One region of the Parvibaculum sp. MBR-TMA-1.3b-4.2 genome, then DNA from elsewhere that is predicted to be linked to it. Evidence: riboswitches for the same ligand, from Rfam matches in the RefSeq annotation. Region 1 holds a riboswitch; the other holds the start of a gene.
What was found. A riboswitch is a leader RNA that binds a small molecule or an ion and turns the genes downstream of it on or off. The one in region 1 is predicted to bind cobalamin.
Positions count from the first base shown of each region.

Region 2: linked by a shared signal. The riboswitch ahead of ACSSVQ_RS05145 (TonB-dependent receptor plug domain-containing protein) and the one ahead of cobT (nicotinate-nucleotide--dimethylbenzimidazole phosphoribosyltransferase) in region 1 are both predicted to bind cobalamin.

Region 1 is NZ_JBRJHC010000001.1:1,428,574-1,436,107, forward strand. Features, by position in the region: gene cobD (threonine-phosphate decarboxylase CobD) at 1-924, shown strand, start outside; gene ACSSVQ_RS06905 (cobyric acid synthase) at 921-2,384, shown strand; gene cobU (bifunctional adenosylcobinamide kinase/adenosylcobinamide-phosphate guanylyltransferase) at 2,359-2,913, opposite strand; gene ACSSVQ_RS06915 (adenosylcobinamide-GDP ribazoletransferase) at 2,917-3,708, opposite strand; gene ACSSVQ_RS06920 (histidine phosphatase family protein) at 3,675-4,325, opposite strand; gene cobT (nicotinate-nucleotide--dimethylbenzimidazole phosphoribosyltransferase) at 4,247-5,320, opposite strand; cobalamin riboswitch at 5,593-5,726, opposite strand; gene ACSSVQ_RS06930 (very short patch repair endonuclease) at 6,790-7,212, opposite strand.
Region 2 is NZ_JBRJHC010000001.1:1,039,468-1,047,001, forward strand. Features, by position in the region: gene ACSSVQ_RS05115 (TonB-dependent receptor domain-containing protein) at 1-531, opposite strand, end outside; gene hemP (hemin uptake protein HemP) at 671-841, opposite strand; tRNA gene ACSSVQ_RS05125 (tRNA-Gln) at 1,130-1,204, opposite strand; tRNA gene ACSSVQ_RS05130 (tRNA-Pro) at 1,339-1,415, shown strand; gene ACSSVQ_RS05135 (glutathione S-transferase family protein) at 1,551-2,186, shown strand; gene ACSSVQ_RS05140 (GNAT family N-acetyltransferase) at 2,216-2,752, shown strand; cobalamin riboswitch at 2,766-3,006, shown strand; gene ACSSVQ_RS05145 (TonB-dependent receptor plug domain-containing protein) at 3,213-5,186, shown strand; gene ACSSVQ_RS05150 (enoyl-CoA hydratase) at 5,257-6,102, opposite strand; gene ACSSVQ_RS05155 (hypothetical protein) at 6,176-6,472, opposite strand; gene ACSSVQ_RS05160 (pyridoxal phosphate-dependent decarboxylase family protein) at 6,738-7,534, shown strand, end outside.

The DNA.
Region 1 (7,534 bases):
TTTGTCGACCTCAGTACCGGGATCAATCCATGGCCCTACCCCGTCCATGTTCCTAACGACGCATGGACACGACTTCCGCAGCGAGATGCCGAGGTGCTGTGCAGGGAGGAGATGGCTGCCTATCTTGGCGCGCCGCCATCCAGCCTTCTACTCACACCCGGCACCCAGATCGCCATTTCATTGCTGCCGCTTCTCGTTTCCCGGTCGCATGTCGCTATCGCTTCGCCCACCTATGGCGAACACGAGCAGGCATGGCGAACGGCCGGGCATAGCGTGACGGCTATCGATGTCGGCAATATCGCCGGCCTCGCGTCCGACGTCATCGTCATCACCAATCCCAACAATCCGGACGGCAGACAGATGTCCTCCGACCTGCTGCTCGATCTCGCGCGGCGACAGGCGGCGAAAGACGGATTGCTCGTCGTCGATGAAGCCTTTGCCGATGTCGCGCCCGAGATCAGCCTGGCCGCGCATGGGGGTATGGAGGGGCTCGTCGTGTTGCGGTCCTTCGGAAAGTTTTTCGGGCTTGCCGGGCTTCGGCTCGGCGGCGTTCTGGCACCCGAAACATTGCGCAGAAGGATGGAAGCCGCTTTCGGACCATGGTCGGTGAGCGGTGCGGCGCTTGCCGTCGGCGCGACCGCTTATGCCGATGCGGGCTGGGTAGCGGATATGCGTCAACGCCTGTCTGCGGCCGCTGCACAACTCGATAAATTGCTGGACGGAAACGGGCTTCAACTTATCGGCGGCACATCTCTCTATCGGCTGGCCACCGCGCCCGACGCAGCGCGGCTTCACCGGCACCTCTCATCGCACGGCATTCATGTACGGCGCTTTCCCTATGCAGAAAGCTGGCTGCGCTTTGGCCTGCCGTCCGGCGAGGAGACGACGCGCCGCCTTGCTGCGGCGTTGGAGAGCTTCTCATGAGCGCCGCCCTGATGTTTCAAGGCACGGGCTCGGATGTCGGCAAGTCCGTACTCGTCTCCGGTCTCGCTCGCGCCTATGCGCGCCGCGGGCTTCGCGTGCTTCCCTTCAAACCGCAGAATATGTCGAACAATGCCGCCGTCACCGCCGACGGCGGAGAGATCGGCCGGGCCCAGGCGCTGCAGGCACTGGCCTGCAATGTCGAACCCCGCATCGACATGAACCCCGTGCTGCTGAAACCGCAAACGGATGTTGGCGCGCAGTTGATCCTGCATGGACGTGCCATCGGCAACGCCAGCGCCATGGATTATCACGCCCTGAAACCAAAACTGCTTCAGGCCGTGCGCGACAGCTTCGACCGTCTCTCCGTCGAGGCGGATCTCGTGCTGGTCGAAGGTGCGGGAAGCCCGGCGGAAACCAATCTCAGGGCGAACGATATTGCCAATATGGGCTTTGCGACAGCGACCGGTACGCCCGTCATTCTGATCGGGGATATCGACCGGGGCGGCGTAATCGCAAGCCTTGTCGGCACCCATTCCGTACTGTCGGATGCAGACCGCGCCATGATACGCGGCTTTCTCATCAACAAGTTCCGGGGCGATGTCCGGCTTTTCGAAGAGGGGCTTCGCGATATAGAGCGGCGTACGGCATGGCGGGGGATGGGTGTGATGCCCTGGCTTCCCGCCACGTCGCGGCTACCGGCCGAGGACGCTGTGGTGCTGGAACGCCGAGGCGAAGCACGGCATGGCGCCTTCCGTATCGCCGCACCCATGCTGTCGCGGATTTCCAATTTCGACGATTTCGATCCGCTTCGCGCCATGCCGGACGTCGAGTTTACATTTGTGCCGCCCGGCAAGCCGATGCCGCGAAACACCGATCTCATCATTCTGCCCGGCACGAAAGCAACGGTCGCCGATATGCATTTCATCCGGACACAGGGCTGGGATATCGACATCAAGGCGCATTGGCGGCAGGGGGGCGCCGTGTTCGGCATTTGCGGCGGCTATCAGATGCTCGGCACTCGCATTCTCGATCCGCATGGCATCGAAGGAGAAGATCGCAGCACCGAGGGGCTGGGGCTTCTCGACATCGAAACGACGCTACAGCCGGAAAAGCATCTGGGTCTCGTGACCGGGACGGATGAAAGCGGTGCCGCGTTCACCGGCTATGAAATTCATAATGGCCGAAGCAAGGGGCCGGATACGTCCCGGCCCGGTTTCACGCTGGAAGGCCGCCCACATGGCGCGCGTTCCGCCGACGGGCGCGTTGCCGGGTGCTATGTGCACGGTCTTTTCGACAAGGCGGGTTTCCGGCAATCCTTCCTGCGCTCGATGGACCTTGCCGTGACGGGCAGCACCGACCATCTGGCAACCGTCAATGCTGCACTGGACGAGATTGCCGAGGCAATGGAACGCCATCTCGATCTCGATACCATGCTCAGGATTGCGCAAGAGGCGCCTTGAGCACGAGCGGCAGGCCCGCCATGACGGCCACGACGCCGTCGGCCTGTCCCGCAATGCGCTGATGCATCCGGCCCGCTTCGTCGCGGAAACGCCTTGCCATTTCGTTGTCGGGCACGATGCCCCACCCCACTTCGTTTGAAATGAAAACGATGCCGGCCTTACAGACCGAGATAGCGTCCAGCAAATCATCCGTCGCCGTTTGCACATTCCACTCAGCACCCATGAGATTGGACAGCCATAGCGTCAGGCAGTCCACCAACACAGCATCGCCACCACCAACCTCGTTGCGCAGAATGTCCGCGATGGCCAAAGGCTCTTCAATCGTGCGCCAGCGCTCGCCGCGACGCGACCGATGATGCGCGATACGCACCGCCATCTCACCGTCATGCGCTTCCGCCGTGGCGAGGTAGACGTGACGAGCCGCACTCGCCGCCACGAGACCTTCGCCATAAGCGCTTTTTCCCGATCGGGCGCCCCCCAGAACGAGAAGCGAAAACGGCCCATGTTTAGGCAGGTGGATTGCGGACATCGCTTACACTCCCATGAGGATCAGCAGAACCATGACGGCGAGCGCGCTGCTTTCTACCATCTCGACGCCTGCGCCGAGGCAGTCGCCTGTCTGCCCGCCAAGACGGTATTTGAGAAAGAGCCACCAGGCCCCGCAGGCAAGCGGAGCAGCCAGAAGCACCGGCGCGACGATTACGGGAAGCACAAGCAGGATTGCCATGACGATTATGGCGAGCTTGTCGATTTCCCAACCGAACCGCTCGCCCATACCTGCTCCTTCCGCTCCCGGCGGCCTGAGAACGGGCAGTGTTGCCGACCAGAGAAGAGGGCCGAAACGGGCCCAGGCGAGAAGCGGCACAAGCAACCAGCCGCCCCCCTCCCTCGTCAGGAGCATGAGGAAGACGAGCTTCGTCATGAGCTGCATCGCCAATGCGATGGCAGCAAAGGAGCCGACATGCGGATCCTTCAGGACGGCATGGAAACGCGTCGGATCGCCGTGCGCAGCACCCAGCGCATCTACAAGATCGCCCAACCCGTCGAGATGAAGCCCGCCTGTCACCCACACCCAGAAAAGAAGCGCCAGCACCGCGCCCGCCCACGGGTCGAGGCCAGCACCCAGCATGAGGATGACCGCAAGCATGACCCCAAGCACCAGGCCGACAAGCGGAAAATAGAGCGAGGAACGGGAAAGATCGGTGGACGAAAAGTGCTCCGTTCGCGGCATAGGTAGCCGCGTCAGGAACTGAAAGGCAAGGATGGCGCCGCTGTAGTGCCTGTCCATCTTCATCCGCTGAGCCCCGTCAGGCCAGCGCGCCATACTCCAAACGTTTCGTCTCGGAAGAACTCGAACTCAAGCATCGAGGCCGGCGGCAGGGCAATGTTCCAGGCCGCCGCGAGCGGGATGCCGACATAGAGTTCCAGCATGGCGCGCATGACGCCTGCGTGGGTGATGAGCAATGCGGAAGCAGCGCCGCCGAATAGGACGCCGCGTATCGCGCCATCGACCCGCGCCGTGAAATCGCTCCAGCGCTCTCCTTCCGGCGGTGGAAAGCGGTCCGGATCCTGCCAGAACAGGGAGAGAGCGGATTCGCTCTCTTTCCAGAGATCCTTGCTGCTGCGTCCTTCCCATCGGCCGAAATCGAGTTCGCTCAAGCCGGTTTCAAGCGCACAGTCTTGCGCAAAGAAACTGGCAAAATCGGCGCAGCGGCGAAGAGGCGATGAAACAACACGATCCCAACGACGTCCGCCGCAGCGCTCGCGCATTGCCGTCCATCCGCTCTCCATCAAGGGCGGATCGGAGCGGCCGCAAAAGCGCCCCTGCATCTCCGTTTCGCCATGCCGGAGCACGGAGAGCTTCATGCCCCGTCCTCTTCCGAAGCCTTTTCCGAAACGCCCGCGCTTTCGAAAGTCGCCATGCCCGCGTGAAGGGCGCATGCCAGACGCAACAGCGGGAGGGCCGCCGCCGCGCCGCTCCCCTCGCCCAATCGCATGCCGAGATCGAGAAACGGGGATGCGTTCATCTCGTCCAACAGAATCCGGTGCCCCGGTTCCGCGGATGCGTGAGCGAAGAGGAGCCAGTTCGCCACACCGGGATTTACCCGGCAGGCTGTAAGCGCTGCAGCGGAACAGATGAACCCGTCGACCAATACGGGAATGCCGGCCTGCGCCGCGGTTACGAAGGCCCCGGTCAATGCCGCGATCTCGTGCCCGCCGACACGCATCAAAATATCGAGAGGATCACCGCCATCCGTCAGCCCATGATGTTTCAGCGCGTCCGACAGCACCCGCGCCTTGTGGGCAACTCCGTCCTCTGTCAAACCGGTCCCCGGGCCGCAGATTTCCGAAACAGAACGCCCCGTCAACACAGACGCAACCGCCGCGGCGGAACTGGTATTGCCGATCCCCATTTCGCCGAAGATCAGCAGATCTGCGCCCTCTTCCGCCGCGCGCCGAACCGCCCGCTGCCCGGCGGCAAGGTCATGTGCCAATTCCTCATCGCTCATCGCTGGCTGGTTCCGGAAGTTGGCCGTGCCCCTCGCTTTCTTGTCGATAACAACCGCCTCCGGCAGCTCATCGGCTCGGGACCCCGCATCGACGACCGACAGCACGGCGCCCTGCTCGCGCGCCAGCACGGAAATCGCAGCACCACCCGACACGAAATTGAGGATCATCTGACCGGTCACTTCCGCGGGGAAGGCGGATACGCCTTCCTCGACGATGCCGTGATCGCCCGCAAACACGACAACATGAGGCGCACAGATTGCGGGGCATTCGCGCCCCTGCATGGCGGCAAGGGAAATCGCCGCCTCTTCCAGCCGCCCGAGCGAGCCGGGTGGCTTTGTCAGCTGAAGCTGCCGCGACGCCGCGGCCTGCCGGGCCTTCAGGTCCGGCGACCGGGTGGGCGCACTCAGCCAATCATTCGTCGCCATACCGTCACTCATCACGAAGCATGCCGCGCCAGAGAAGGTAACCAACCATGTCTGCCTCCCTCAATGACAGGGAAAGCTGAGCGAGTGGCGGCCGTCATGCACATACATGCCCTTGATGAGAGAGGTTGCCCCCTCTTCAGCGCCCACGAAATAGATGGCCAGCAAAAACAGCCCAAGGCAAAAACTCGAGCACCGGAATGGGGACCGGCGGGCGGAAACATAGGAGGTGTCGGGCATTCTCATTCTCCCTGGGATTACGCGTCCCGTTGAAGGAAAGTCAGGCAGAATGAACGAGGGTCTGGCTACGGAACAAAAGACATTCCGATTACAGTGGCGCGACCGCGCCGGAATTACACCGGCTTCCCCGCTCATCGACGGAAGGCGAAGCTATTCAGCGCCCGCAGTTAAGTCAATCCAACCTGTCAGGCGCTCGCGATCGCTGAAAAGTTCATCGATCGCGAGTTTTGAATTGACGAAATTTGCGATCCGAGCCGGTGCCGAGTATCAGAACCGACATTCGAGTGGAACACAATCGCTACGGTCTGACACCTTGAATTGCCGAGATTATGCTTTCGTGCATGTGCACAAAGACAGTCCACCAAAGAACAAACCTACCCGGCAGACAGATCGCGAACAGGACTCTTTACAGATTGAGAAATCAGGCGGCTACATCCATGTCGAGTTTGCTGCCGACAATCTCCGCGTGTCCCTGGATCCACCCGACGACTGCCGCTCGACCTTACCGGATGAATGTCGCGACACGGATGTTTACTCAAACCGTGCAGCGTCTTGGTGGCGAACAAACAGAGCAGATGGAAATTCCGGCATTCGAGCTTCCATTCACCGACAAGAGACGCATCCAGCAGGCAATCAGCTCGCTTCGCAACCGAGTCTCGCGCACTTTCGATGCCCCTATATCCCCCGCTAGGTCGAACGCATACTCAACATCACTCCGAAGGAGCGCCGCCTCTGGACAAGAGACGGCCGACTGACCCTGGCAGGTAAGCGGCACTCGAACCGAAGCGGTTCCGGCTTCTCCGTACGCCTCTTTTCGGCAAAGCAAATCGCCCATCTGGAGAAGCAGCCATCTACAATAGAAGCTTGGCGAAGACAGGATAGGTACGCTTCCAGCGCGGCAACTGATCAAACTGGAGTCGAGAAGTAGATCCGTGCAATTTCCCTCGAGCGATTCAGCACTCAGCACTAAATTTGGGAGATACATGGCGCAAGGAGCTGTCCCGTTGCCCTTTGGCGCATTTGGGAGGTTCACGGGGTCCAGGTCAAGAAAACCCAAGCACAACCTGAGAAAACATTCACCTCGTGCCCAAGTGGACAGCCATGTTCGTCTATGTGGGGGCTATGGTGCCCAGGGGCGGAATCGAACATTTCTGATAACCTGCTGATTTTATTTAACAAGTGGATCGCTTAGGGGCGAAGATACCGTCAGAGATACTGTCGGGTGATCAAGCTCATGCAAGTCCGCGAAGCAGCCGCTCTCTGACCCGCTCTACTACACCCGAGGGATCGTCATTCAGTTCGCATTCCCAGACCGTCAGGACCGTCCAGCCGGCCTGTTCAAGCTCCCACTGTTTCTGTCGATCTCGCGCCACGGTACGCTGAAACTTGTTTTGCCAGAAGTCCACTCGAGTCTTTGGAGTTGTCGCTCTAGAGCACGCATTGTGACGGTGCCAGAAGCAACCATGGACAAAAATGACTGTCCGGTATTTCGGAAAGATGATGTCCGGCTTGCCTGGCAGATCAGCTCCGTGAAGGCGAAACCGGAACCCCTCTCGATGAAGCAGGCTCCGTAGCAATCGCTCCGGCTTGGTATGCTTACCTCTAATGCGAGACATGTTCCAGCTTCGGCGCTCGACAGATATCCGGTCGGCCATTTTCTCCTGTCCGAGATTACGTCCAAAACCTCAGCGACAAACCATGCAGTCTGCCAAGTAAGATATTGCGGCACCACTTTGCCGATTTGATAATACTGGGCGACACACAACCCATCGAACCTACAGCTACCAGCGGAAGCCTTCAGATGGGTAGACACATTTGATAATGTTACGACATTTCGAAGGATCGCTCCAGGCAAGGTAGTGCACATCATTGGATCTGCGTGAACATTCCAGACGCGCCGCCGACATGTTGATTTCGGCAAATCACTACAGACCGATGGTCAAGACTGGGGCCGAAGCCATCACTTGTTTGGGAGAG
Region 2 (7,534 bases), 390 kb from region 1:
GAACGAGGTCTGCGTTTCGCCCGCGGCGAGCGCCTTGAGCGGGTCGATGGTACGGAATTCGATCACGCCGCCCATGCCGCCGCTGCCATAGAGCGACGACGACGGACCGCGCAGCACTTCGGCGCTGTTCACCACGGAGGGGTCGATGAAGAAGCGGCCATCATGACCGGAACTGAAGTTCTGGCGCACGCCGTCGATCAGGATCACCACATCGGGGCCCGAAAAACCGCGAATGGACGGCACTTCGCCGGTGCGGCGCGGGCCGCCGGTGAACATCACGCCCGGCACGTCGCGCAGAATATCGTCCGGTGTGGAGGCCTGTTTGAGGTCGATCTCGTCCTTGTCGATGACCGTCACCATGCCCGGATATTCATAGGCGGTGATGCCGCTGCCCGTCGCCGTCACGGTGATCGGCGCGGTGATGGCGTCTTCCGCCATCGCCGGCGCGGCGAGCCCCATCGCCGCGACGCTGCAAAGCGCGGTACTTGTTGCAAGCTTCTTCAAAAATTCTGCCGGACTGCTGCCAGACATGGATGCCCCCTTCACTGGTGGAAAGGTCCTGGCTGGCTGAGCACATCTGTCGCGGCAGGCGCGACCGGCAGTGGCTGGCTCGGACGAGATACTGTCGATTGATGAAGCGCCGTCCGGAGTACAGGCGGCGCCCGGTCTTCTACTTGGTCAGGATCAATTTGCCCTTCGAGGTTTCACGCAAGAGGTAGTGCTCGCCACGATGCTCGATCACAGCTTCCTTGCGCGTCGAAAGCAGGGTTTCCGAACGGATGACGGGCGTTGCCGTCCGCTCTTGCCGATCCACCGGCCCTGCTCCTTCTGTCTTACTCATCCGCCCCTGCACAATCCGCCTGGATCCCGGGATCCAGAAAACGGGCTAAAGCCCCGACTTCGTAACTGCGGACCTTGTATCGTTACTGCGAGTCATTTGCAATAGCATCTTGAGCGGATGAACTCACTTAGCTGCAACGCAGAAACAGGCAGCTCTCAAAGCATTGCGTCATATACAGAAAACCGCGGCCGAGGGAGCCCGGCGACGGCTGATTTTCATGACGGATTGGGATGATTTAGCCGGAGCGGCCCGATGCGGATCCGGAACTGACCCGGCACGGAACCGGATTGGCTGGGGCGGCAGGATTCGAACCTGCGCATGACGGGATCAAAACCCGTTGCCTTACCGCTTGGCTACGCCCCAAAAAGAGGGCCGGAACATAGCCCCATGGCTTTGCTCGCGCAAGCGGCGGCGCTTGCGACGAGCCCCGGAAAAGCACGGAATCCGGCCTTGCGGCGTACGCGTACAGGCGATATAAACCCGCCTCCAGAGAACGTCGGAGTGTAGCGCAGCCTGGTAGCGCACCTCGTTCGGGACGAGGGGGTCGGAGGTTCGAATCCTCTCACTCCGACCATTCTCTGTTTTCCCCTTCCCTTGCCCGCAAATTGCCTGCTCCCTCGCGCAGATGTGTCTTTGCATCGCCAGCCGGGATGTGGATCATGTCGCCCATGGCAATCCGCGCAGACAAGCGGCCTTCAGGGAGAAAAGCATGAAACCCGTCCTTTACGACTTCACAGCCGCGCCGAGCCCGCGCCGCGCGCGTATCCTGCTCGCCGAAAAGGGCATCGAGCATGAAAACGTGCAGGTGGACCTTGCCAAGGGCGAGCAGCTTTCCGACGCGTACAAGAAGATCAATCCCGCCTGCACCGTCCCGGCGCTGAAGCTCGAAAGCGGTACCATCCTCACGGAAAATCTCGGTATCGCGGCCTGGGCGGAAGCGGTGAAGCCGGAGCCGGCGCTTCTGGGCACCACCCCGGAGGAAAAAGGTCTGGTGATGGGCTGGAATGCGCGGATCGAATTCGAAGGCTTGATGCCCATCGCCGAGGTTCTGCGCAACACCTCCAAGGGCATGGCGGACCGCGCCCTGCCCGGCCCCGTCAATCTTGCACAGATTCCCGAACTCGCAGAGCGCGGGTCTGTACGCCTCACCCGTTTCTTCAACGTCCTGAACGAGCGCCTGAAAGGCCGGGATTATATCGCCGTCGACAATTTCTCCCTCGCCGACATCACAGCGCTCGTCTGCGTCGATTTCGCGAAATGGGTGAAGCATGAGCCGAAGCCCGAGCATGAAGACCTCAAGCGCTGGCACGCAGCGGTTTCGGCCCGGCCCAGCGCCAAGGCGTAGCCGTCGGCCCAAAATGAGCGTGTACCGTCATGCTGATCGAGACAGCCCGGACGAGACTTCGGCAGTGGCGCGAACCGGATCGGGACGCGTTCGCCGCCCTTAACGCTCATCCAGAGGTCATGCATGATCTTGGCGGCCCTATCGACAGGCGTTCGAGCGATGAAAAGTTCGATCGCTATGTCATGGCCTACGAGACACATGGCTTCACCCGCTGGGCGATTGAAACCTTTGCGGGCAATTTTCTCGGTTATGCGGGCATCATGCCCTCGCGCCCGGGACATCCTCTCGGTCCGCACACCGAGATCGGCTGGCGCTTGCAACGCGAAGCATGGGGGCACGGATATGCAACGGAAGCCGCGTCGGCCGCGCTTGCGGACGGCTTTGCGCGTTGCGGCCTGACAAAGGTATTGGCCTATACCGCGCCCGACAATCTCCGGTCGCAGGCGGTGATGGAACGGCTCGGCCTCATCCGCGTCCCCTCACTCGATTATGAGGAAGCCCATAATGGCGGCATGTGGCGGGGGCTTGTGTGGATCGCCACGGCCTCTCCCTCATTTGACACCTAAAACCACGCCCCTATAGTGCCGCTCGCTTTCATGGTTCTTCACGCAAGCCGAAAGGCGGAAGGAAGAGGCAAGAGGGAACAGGGTGCGGCGTGCCGATGCACGTCAATTCCCAGGCTGCCCCCGCAACTGTGATCGGTGAGGCTGCGTTTCATGACATGCCACTGGCCATTGGTCCTTTTTCAGGATCGGCCGGGAAGGCGAAACGCCGCCGACGACCCGTAAGCCAGGAGACCTGCCAGAAAGCGCGTCATCTGCCGGTGGCCGGGGTGTGCCAACGGGGCGGTGATTTCCGCTTATGGTGACGCGTCAGGTCGATGCGCGTCGCCGGGCCCCTTTCCCGACAGCCTGCCGCCTGCCGCGTTTTCCGACAAGCGGCTCTCTCTCGCTTCCCGTAAATACGCGCTCTCCACCGGTTCCTGCGGCCGGGGTCTGCCGCGATCATGTTACGGGGGGTCCACCCATGTTGAAATTCGACCGGCGATCTATCGCCTTTCTTGCCGTCGCCGCCAGTGCCACGACTGCCTTTGCCGCCAGCGCTCATGCCGAAACGGACAGGATTTCCGACGGCATCCTGATTACCGGCAATCTCGAACCGCTTCCCACCAAGGAAGTCACCTCGAGCTACACGATCATCACCGCGAAAGACATCGAGGAGCATCAATATCTCCGCCTCACCGATGCGCTGAAAACCGTGCCGGGCCTCAATGTGGTGCAGAGCGGTCCGCATGGCGCCCAGACGTCCATTTTCATGCGGGGATCAAATTCCAACCAAACGCTTGTGATGATGAACGGGCTACCGCTAGAAGATCCGTCTTCTCCCAGCGGCGCGGCTTCGATCTCCAATATCTCGCTTGGCGATGTGGAGCGCATCGAAGTGGTGCGCGGTCCGCAAAGCGGCGTCTATGGCAGCCAGGCAATCGGCGGCGTCATTAACATCATCACCAAATCCGGCACAGGCGCATTGTCCACACACGCCAGCATCGAAGGCGGCACGCTGGGCACACTGAATGCAAATGGCTCGGTGAGCGGCGGTTTCGGCTCGACCAACTACTATTTTGCCGCCTCGCATGAACGGACCGACGGCTCCGACATCACGCCTGCCCGCATACGCGGCACACAGCCTGAGGAGAAGGACGGCAACGAGACCACCTCCATCTCAGGCAATATCGGCCAGCGTTTCGGCGAAAATGTGAAAGGCTCCATCTTCGCGCAGTTCGTCGACAGCTCGGTCGATACGGATGAAGACGGATCGAACGCCTCCTTCACACCCTTCTACGACAACCCGAACAGCACATATGACCAGCAAAAACTGCTCATATCGGGCAAGCTCTCGGGAAAATTCTTCGGCGGCAAATGGCGTCCGACGCTGACCGGCGGTTATCTACATCAGCAGGGCCAGAACAAGGATCAGCCCGATGCAGGCGGCTCCATCTATTCCAACGACGTGACCTTTACGTCGGAAACGCTCAACGCCGCATTCGACAACAGCTATGATCTGCTTGACTGGAACACGCTTTCCTTTGGCACCACCTACCGGCACGAAAAGTACGAAGCCCATGGTTTCCGCGATTTCGGTCCCACCTACCGGATCAATGAACAAAGCAAAGCGGACAGAGATCAGTTTGCGGTCTATGCGGGCGAGCATCTGAACTTTGCCGATCAGCTCTTCCTGAACCTCAATCTGCGCTACGACATGCCGGTGGACTACGACAACCATTTCTCCTTCACTATCGCGCCTGCCTACTATCTGCCCGATAGCGATACACGCTTCACGGCGAGCTATGGCACAGGCTTCAAAACGCCATCGCTCTATCAGCTCCATGGTTTCTCAACGAACAGCTTCGGCGTATTCCGGGGCAACCCCAATCTGAAGCCCGAGAAGAGCCGCGGCTGGGAAACGGGCATCGAGCAAGGCTTCTTCGATCATGCCCTTGTGACCGGCGTCACATGGTTCCAGACCCAGATCGACGATCCGATCGTGACTAATTCGGCAGGCACCACGACGCAAAACGATCCCGGCTTTACCGCCAAGGGGATCGAGGCATTCGTCAGTTTCGACGTGATGCAAAACGTGTCGGCCCGGATCGACTACACCTACACGCTTTTGAAGACGGATAGCTTTCAGGCGGCGTTCTCGCGTCGCCCGCGTCACCAGATCGGCCTCACGGCGGATTGGCAGCCGATGGAAGGCACATCGCTTGCGACGGATATTCAGTGGATCGATCCCTATCGCGACATTCCGCGCGACGGCTTCGGCTACTACCTAAACCCGACGCCCTACACCATCGTCAACATCTCCGGGTCGCAGAAGCTCACAGACAATGTGACGCTGACGGCGCGGGTCAACAATCTGCTCGATCAGAAATACGAGCCTGCCAATGGCTTCCAGGCCCCGGGCATCGAAGCACTGGCAGGTGTGACCGTTTCCTTCTGACGGCACGTCGTCCTAAACGCGACTATGCCCGCCCCTTGTTGGGGCGGGCATTTTTCTTTCTGGCCGGGGTTCAGCGGCCGGTGAAATTCGCCGCGCGCTTTTCCACGAAATGCGCAACGCCTTCCTTGAAGTCCTCGCTGGCGAAGCTCTTTTGCATTTCATCGTCGCCGATGGCGAGCGCGGTATTGAAATCCTGGAACATCGCTTTCCAGACCTGCCGCTTCATCACCGTCATGGACCGCGGCGACACGCTCGTCGCGAGTGTGCGGGCATAGTCCATCACATTGTCCATGAAATGCTGGGCGTCGAAGCTGCGATTGACGAGACCGATGCGTTCGGCCTCGCGCCCGTCGAATTTGCGCGCCGACATCAGAAGGTCCATCGCATGCGCAGGCCCCACCAGATGCGGCAACAGCCATGAAACGCCATGTTCGGCGACGAGCCCACGGCTCGCAAAGGCTGTGGTGAATTTCGCATCCGCCGCGGCAAAGCGCATATCGGCATAGAGCGCCACCACGAGACCGAGCCCGGCGGCAGGCCCGTTGATCGCGGCGATAACGGGCTTGGGCACCTCCATCAGAAAGCCGAAGCGTCCGCCATAGGCGCCCTCGAGATCGGGGCCCACGGCGGCCTTGAACGCGGCCTCTGCGTCTTTACCGTCGGATTGCTCGCGCTTTTCGCCGCCCGCCGCTTCGATCTTCTGGAGAAGATCCATATCGGCACCGGCGCAAAAACCGCGCCCGGCCCCGGTCAGCACGATCACGCGGACTTTCTTATCCGCGCTGGCTTCGGCCATGGCAGCCTTCACGCTCTTCTCCATGGCGCCGGTCCAGGCATTCAGCTTGTCCGGCCGGTTGAGCGTGACCACCGCCACACCGTCCCTAACCTCATAGAGGACGTCCTCATAGGTAGCCATCGTCGTTCCTCCCTCATGTCATTCTTGTGAGGGGAACTATAGCGCGCGAGATATGAAGCCGCGATGGGGCGGATTACTCGGCATCCTGCGCCGTGTCCCTTGCCTGTTGTGCGGCACGCGCCGACCAGGCGGCCCGCAGCGCATCGCGGCAAGGCCGGGAGAAACGCGGAGCATTTTCGCGAATGCAGCTGCGCATCTTCTCTTTCCCGCCGCCGATGGCGGACCGGCAATATTGCTCGATATCCGCCCGGCAGGTCTGGCGGATCTGTGCATGCGTATCGGCCTTTGCGGCACTTGCGGCGGCCAACAACAGAAACAGACCGGCCATGATGGAAATGGTGGACTTGCCGAGCAGCGCTTTCATCGCCATACCCCGAAGCTTTTCGATCGACCGTTTCCGATACGGCCTGAAATGTGATTTCCGTCGCGCATACCCATTCTGCGGCGCGGATACCGCCCTTGATGACCGCCAATCGGGGCGAAAGGCAGGCGGACAAGTGGCCTTTCGGAGAAAAAGCCGCCCCATGGCCATGCAGGAATGTGAATCCTATTCACGCTTTTCTTGCCGCACCTTCAGGCACCCCTCATAATCGGCGGCAACAAGAGCCAAGACAGAGGGGAACTGGGACATGGGAATGCCCGAACATGGAACCGCCTGGGACGTGCTGAGCCAGGAAATGCTGGAACGCGGCAAAAACGACGTGAAATGGCGCGAGGGCAAGACCGCAGTCTATGTGTTCAACGCCGGTGAAGACGTGTCGCAGGTCCAGAAAGAGGCCTACACCATGTACATGTCCGAGAACGGCCTCGGCCCCCTCGCCTTTCCCAGCCTGAAGCAGATGGAGGACGAGGTCATCTCCATGGGCCTCGGCCTGCTGCACGGCCCAGAGGGCGCTGCCGGCAACATCACGTCGGGCGGCACCGACAGCATCAACATGGCGGTCAAGGCCGCGCGGGATTTCGGACGGCAGGTCAAGGGCATCAAGGGCACCTGCAATATCGTTGCGCCATGGTCGGCGCATCCCGCCTTCGACAAGGCGGCCAAGATGATGGAACTGGAAATCCGCCGTGTGCCCGTTGGCGACGACCTCAAGGCCGATGTGGCGGCGATGGCCGAGGCCATCGACGGCAACACGATCATGCTGGTCGGGTCGGCCCCCTGTTTTCCCTACGGCCTCATCGATCCGATCGAGGCGCTCGGCAAGCTTGCCGAGGAGAAGGATGTCTGGCTGCATGTCGATGCCTGTGTCGGTGGCTATATCGCGCCTTTCGTGCGGATGAATGGCGGCGACATTCCTCCGTTCGACTTTGAAGTGCCGGGCGTCAAATCCATGTCCGCCGATCTGCACAAATACGGCTATTGCGCCAAGGGCGCCTCGACCGTGCTTTTCCGCTCCGACGAGCTGCGGTCCTACATGATCTTCGATTGCGA